DNA from 3 places in the Hafnia paralvei genome. Region 1 is predicted to be linked to each of the others. Evidence: predicted binding sites of a transcription regulator. Region 1 holds the regulator's gene; each other region holds the start of a gene.
What was found. Region 1 encodes PurR, which represses purine synthesis genes. Its sites were predicted from a motif close to CANGCAAACGTTTGCNTG; they were not measured.
Positions count from the first base shown of each region.

Region 1 (2,208 bases):
ATACGTCCGGCGATATTCAGCGCCATTAAAAACAGGAAAGGCGTTTCTTTCACCGCTAATAGCAACGTCAATGAAAGTGCATAAGGATCGTTGATTATCAGCCAATCAGGTGGGCGAGAGTATCCGGTAAGCGTGGGGGAAATGACCCTTAGCAACCAGCCCGATGGGGACAACAGCAGGATCAATCCGGTCGCTAAAGCAATGTGCGGTATAGCGAGAATAGCAGTGGAGATAACCCGCGCGATATGACTATTCTGTCTGAGAATGACCTGCCCACATAACGCCAGAGCTAGCCATAGTGATATTAGCGTGGCGGCAAAACCACTGAATATGCTCAGCGTGATGGATTGCAATATACCTGGCCATTGTAGCAACAGGTGCCACGACGCAAGAAAATGGCTAAGGGAAAAAGTATCTGAAAGGGGTTGAAGCATAACCAGTAGCGCCGCCGCAATCGGCAGCGCACCAGCAAGTATCAGCACAAGAGGGAACAGCGCGAGACAGGAGCAGCCGTTCTTCATCGCTTAGCGGCGATAGTCCAGATAAGGGCCATCGGCTACTGAACGACGCTCTACCAATTTAGGGTGCACTTCGATAGTCTGAGAATCTTCGCGTTTGCTCACGATACGATCAAGCAGCATATCAAAGGCCATCGCACCTAGACGCTCTTTCGGCTGATGAATAGTGGTTAATGCCGGAGTGAAGTAACGTGCGTTACGTACGTTATCATACCCGATCACCGAAATATCTTGTGGGACGCGCAACCCCATTTCATCTGCGGCGCAGATGGCGCCCATGGCCATGATGTCTCCACCCACAAAAACGGCTGTCGGTCGATGCTTTTGCGAGAGGATTTGGTGCATAGCTTTGTATCCAGACTCGGGTTCAAAGTCACCTTCAACCATCCACTCATCGCGCGTTGGGATATTGGCCTCTTGTAGCGCTTTCAGGAAGCCCCGCAGGCGTCCACCGCCGGTATTGCGCGACAGCTGTCCGGTAATGGCACCAATGTCACGATGGCCGCGTTCAATCAAATAACGGCCCGCTAAATAGCCCCCTTCGAAGGCGTTATCTTGAATCGCATCGGTAAAGTCGCTGCGCTGCGTTCCCCAATCCATAACGACCATCGGAATATTGCGGTAGTCTTCTAGCGTCTGTAGTAGGTTCTCTGGATACTCAGAGCACATCACCAGCAGGCCATCAACACGCTTTTGTGCCAACATGGCGAGATAGGCTTTTTGCTTTTCTGGATTGTTATGCGAATTGCACAGAATTAGGGTATAGCCTTGGCTGTAGCAGGCGTTCTCTACGGCTTCGATGACCTCAGCAAAATAGGGCGCTTCACTGGAGGTGGCCAGTAAACCGATCGATTTAGTGTGGTTAACTTTCAGGCTACGGGCGACGGCACTGGGAGAATAGTGCAGCTCTTTAATTGCCTCCCATACCGCGGCTTTGGTCTCTTCGGCGACAAAGCGCGTTTTATTAATGACATGAGACACAGTCGTGGTGGAAACGCCCGCGCGTTTTGCCACATCTTTAATCGTTGCCATGAAACAGATGACTCCTAAGCTTATGTAATCAAAACATAGCTATTGTGTTAATCGTTTGCTTACGTACATCTAAAATTACACCGAATGAAAGCACATAAAATAAATGAATATGCAGAGACTTCGAGTGCCAGCCTATTCTTTTTCGTTATGAAAGCTGATACGTAGCAGTAAACCGTAAATTTTGGCCTATAAAATGCAAAAGGGGAAGTCAAAATTAGGGGATAAGAGAAAGAATAATAGAATGATTTTCTGCGTGTGATCTCATTTGATGTATGTAAAAATGATTTCACACACTTTCTGCAAGTGTTTATGTATAATAAAAATTGATCTGATAACGAAATGCGGGAGATGAGCACATGGAAACCGATCTGAAATATTCCCTAATGACGACGGTTGCTGCTTTGGCAGTTATTGTTATCTTTAGCTTTGTAGCAGCGCTGCACTGATTTAAAGACGTGTTGGAATCTTTAGTTATTAACATGACTAAAACAAAAGGCGGTCAATCGACCGCCTTTCTTATATACGTACGTTAAAAACTTATGCCAAGTTTTTAGCGACGAATTCCCAGTTTACCAGAGCCCAGAAGTTCTCCAGATATTTAGGACGCGCATTGCGGTAATCGATGTAGTAAGCGTGTTCCCAAACGTCCACGGTCAGC
Region 1 is NZ_CP083737.1:2,527,782-2,529,989, reverse strand. It holds gene K9N75_RS11995 (ABC transporter permease) at 1-521, opposite strand, end outside; gene purR (HTH-type transcriptional repressor PurR) at 525-1,550, opposite strand; gene cydH (cytochrome bd-I oxidase subunit CydH) at 1,907-1,996, shown strand; gene sodB (superoxide dismutase [Fe]) at 2,088-2,208, opposite strand, start outside.

Region 2 (2,208 bases), 2.2 Mb from region 1:
CCCCACCTACTAGCTAATCCCATCTGGGCACATCTGATGGCGTGAGGCCCGAAGGTCCCCCACTTTGGTCCGAAGACGTCATGCGGTATTAGCTACCGTTTCCAGTAGTTATCCCCCTCCATCAGGCAGTTTCCCAGACATTACTCACCCGTCCGCCGCTCGTCACCCAGAGAGCAAGCTCTCTTGTGCTACCGCTCGACTTGCATGTGTTAGGCCTGCCGCCAGCGTTCAATCTGAGCCATGATCAAACTCTTCAATTAAAAGCTTGATGTGCTTCAACACGTGAAGCGATGCTCGAAAATTAACTTTCGTAATAATTCAAAAATGAATTACTGCTTGGTCACTCTTCAAGACTTTAATATTTTATCGTCCGAGGACGTTAGATATTGTCTTGTGAGTGCCCACACAGATTGTCTGATAAATTGTTAAAGAGCAGTGAGTTAGGAGACTTAGCTTGCTAACTCGAGGTGGCGTATAATACGCTTTCCTCTTTCAGAGTCAACCCATAATTTCAGGATTTTTTCTCTGTCGAACTTTGGAGAGGATGTGAAGTGATTCACATGTTCCGTGTCGATGGAGGCGCATTATAGGGAGTTCTCGCAGGCTGACAACCCCTAATTTCCAATAAATCGATCGTTTGCTGCATTCCACAGCAAAACCCCGCCTTATACCCGTTTGTGCACAAACTTATCCACAGAACGATATTGGTGACAAATTTGACGAGCATCACGCAAACGTTTTCGTTACAATCTGGATGCGCTAAAATCTTTCGACCTCTTCCAACGAAGGGGCGTTATTTGAATAAAACGGGCATGCCGTATTCACATAACGCTCTTTATATTGCGATTCCATAGCCGAGGGATATAACTACCATGCATTCCAGTTCACAAAACACGAGCTCAGCTTCCGCTTACCGTCCGATTCGCCGTGCGCTACTCAGCGTATCTGATAAAGCCGGTATTGTTGAGTTCGCTCAGGCGCTCAGTTCGCGTGGCGTTGAGCTGCTTTCAACTGGCGGCACTGCCCGCCTGTTAGCGGAAGCAGGTTTACCCGTGACCGAGGTTTCTGATTACACAGGATTCCCCGAAATGATGGATGGACGAGTGAAGACTTTGCATCCTAAGGTGCATGGCGGAATCCTTGGTCGTCGCGGCCAAGACGATGACATTATGTCTCATCACGATATTAAGCCTATCGATATGGTTGTTGTGAATCTTTATCCCTTCGCTCAAACCGTAGCTCGCCCAGATTGCTCTTTAGCCGACGCCGTTGAGAATATCGATATCGGTGGACCAACCATGGTGCGCTCGGCAGCCAAGAATCATAAAGACGTTGCGATTGTGGTGAACAATAGTGACTTCGATGCCATCATTAATGAGATGGATAGCAATGAAGGTTCTTTAACCCACGCAACGCGTTTCGATTTGGCCATTAAGGCATTCGAGCACACCGCTGCCTACGATGGCATGATCGCGAATTACTTTGGAACGATGGTTCCTCCTTATTATGGCAATACCGAAGAACCTTCTGGCCGCTTCCCACGGACACTCAATCTTAGCTATATAAAGAAACAAGACATGCGCTACGGTGAGAATAGCCATCAAGACGCTGCCTTCTATATAGAAGAGAACGTGACAGAAGCCTCCGTGGCCACCGCTAACCAACTGCAGGGCAAAGCACTTTCCTATAACAACATCGCAGATACTGATGCCGCACTAGAGTGTGTGAAAGAGTTTAGTGAGCCTGCTTGTGTAATCGTGAAGCATGCTAACCCGTGTGGCGTTGCCGTTGGTGGTTCTATTTTAGATGCCTACGAGCGCGCTTATAAAACGGATCCAACGTCTGCCTTTGGCGGCATCATTGCCTTTAACCGTGAGCTCGACGCCGAAACCGCTCAGGCGATTATTAGTCGTCAGTTTGTTGAAGTTATCATTGCCCCACATATCAGCGAACCTGCGCTTGAGTTACTCGCAGCCAAACAAAACGTGCGTGTCTTAGCCTGTGGCGAATGGAATGCTCGCCAAAATGGATTGGATTTCAAACGTGTTAACGGTGGCTTACTGGTTCAGGATCGCGATTTAGGCATGGTCAAAGAATCTGACCTGCGCGTCGTCACCACTCGCCAACCTAGCGAGCAGGAAATGCGTGATGCCCTGTTCTGCTGGAAAGTGGCAAAATTCGTGAAATCCAACGCAATCGTATATGCAC
Region 2 is NZ_CP083737.1:300,274-302,481, reverse strand. It holds rRNA gene K9N75_RS01405 (16S ribosomal RNA) at 1-260, opposite strand, end outside; gene purH (bifunctional phosphoribosylaminoimidazolecarboxamide formyltransferase/IMP cyclohydrolase) at 873-2,208, shown strand, end outside.
Region 2: purH (bifunctional phosphoribosylaminoimidazolecarboxamide formyltransferase/IMP cyclohydrolase) is a predicted target of PurR. The motif match lies at 728-745, and genes of this name have one in related genera.

Region 3 (2,208 bases), 1.7 Mb from region 1:
CTTATGATTTTTATATCTTAATAACTGCAATATGCCACATTTCTCCTCATTGACGAGGAGAAAATACATCAACCTCAGGGAAAAGGTTGTTACTAAGGACTAAAAACTCGCCATGTGACACGCCATTTTATAGGCAGTTGCTCTATAATACGCACACGTTTTCGTAGATTAGTCGATAGGATTCGGTAATGACTCAAGATGAACTGAAAAAAGCTGTGGGTTGGGAAGCGCTGAAATATGTGAAGCCAGGTACCATCGTTGGAGTGGGGACGGGGTCAACGGCGGCTCATTTTATTGATGCGCTAGGAACCATGAAAGGGCAGATCGAGGGTGCTGTATCCAGCTCTGACGCTTCTACGGAGAAATTGAAGAGTTTGGGTATTACTGTCTTCGATCTTAACGATGTGGACTCACTCGATATTTATGTTGATGGCGCAGATGAAATCAACGGCCACATGCAGATGATCAAAGGCGGCGGCGCGGCGTTAACGCGTGAAAAAGTGGTAGCTGCCGTCGCGAAGAAATTTATTTGCATCGTCGATGCGTCCAAACAGGTTGATATTCTGGGCAAATTCCCTCTGCCGGTGGAGGTTATTCCAATGGCACGCTCCTATGTTGCGCGTGAGTTGGTGAAGCTCGGTGGTCAGCCAGAATATCGACAAGGTGTTTTAACCGATAACGGCAACGTGATTTTAGATGTGCATAACCTGAAAATCATGGATGCAATTGCGTTAGAAAAGCAAATCAACGCGATTGCAGGTGTAGTGACCGTTGGCCTGTTTGCTAACCGCGGTGCTGACGTTGCGTTGGTCGGTTCGGCAGACGGTGTAAAAACTATCGTTTTATAAAATCATCGTTTTATAAAGCCATCGTCTTATAAAACCATCACGGCTTAAATTCGCTGTAACGATTGTTATCGTTGACTCAGCTCCGAAAACTCGGAGCTGTTTTTTTGTCCATCTGCCATAATTTCTCTTTAGTGCCTTTCCCTTTGTTAACTTTGTTTTAAACACTGAATTTCATTTATTTATCACACCCCCTAAATTCGGTGACATATGTCACATATTTGCGCTTGACGATACTTTCACTCTGCGGTGATGAAAGCCGGTAGCATTTTTCGCCAACTTTTAACGATTTATTCCCTTTGTTCACCTCATTGTAGGCAATCGGTTGGCTTGCTGGATGCGTAATATTTGTTATGTTGGCTGCATGCCGCATGAGTTTTATCGTTCGCAGCGGTCACACTAAGGTTCGAATTAACAGGGGTTAGGGTCGGGTCATGGCAAAAGTATCTTTGGAGAAAGACAGGATTAAATTCCTTTTAGTTGAAGGCGTTCATCAAAGCACGGTCGATAATTTACGTGCAGCGGGTTACACCAACATTGAATATCATAAAGGTGCGCTGGACTCGGAATCGCTGAAATCATCCATCCGCGACGCCCACTTTGTAGGCATTCGCTCCCGAACCCATCTGACCGAAGATATCTTTGCGGCAGCCGAAAAGCTGATTGCTGTCGGCTGTTTCTGTATTGGAACCAATCAGGTTGATCTGGTTGCTGCTGCCAAACGCGGTATTCCGGTATTTAACGCGCCGTTCTCAAATACGCGCTCCGTAGCTGAAATGGTGCTTGGCGAGTTATTGCTACTGTTGCGCGGTATACCGACGGCGAATGCCTGCGCGCATCGCGGTGAGTGGAATAAGCAGGCCGTTGGCTGTTTTGAGGCTCGCGGTAAAAAGCTCGGCATTATTGGCTATGGTCACATCGGTACTCAGTTGGGCATTTTGGCTGAAGGTATCGGGATGAATGTCTTTTTCTACGACATTGAAAACAAGCTACCTCTGGGTAATGCGCAACAGGTTCGCCATCTCTCTGATTTGCTCAACATGAGTGATGTGGTGTCTCTGCATGTGCCGGAAACTCGCTCCACGAAAGATATGATTGGTGCGGATGAACTGGCATTGATGAAGCCTGGTTCGATTCTCATTAACGCCTCTCGCGGGACGGTCGTCGATATCCCTGCGCTATGCAATGCGCTGTCATCTAAGCATTTGTCTGGTGCGGCTATTGACGTATTCCCAACGGAGCCAGCAACGAATAGCGATCCGTTTAACTCACCGCTGTGTGAGTTTGATAACGTGCTGCTAACGCCTCACATCGGCGGCTCAACGCAGGAAGCGCAGGAAAATATTGGCGCAGAAGTTGCGGG
Region 3 is NZ_CP083737.1:789,734-791,941, forward strand. It holds gene rpiA (ribose-5-phosphate isomerase RpiA) at 189-848, shown strand; gene serA (phosphoglycerate dehydrogenase) at 1,280-2,208, shown strand, end outside.
Region 3: serA (phosphoglycerate dehydrogenase) is a predicted target of PurR. The motif match lies at 1,160-1,177, and genes of this name have one in related genera.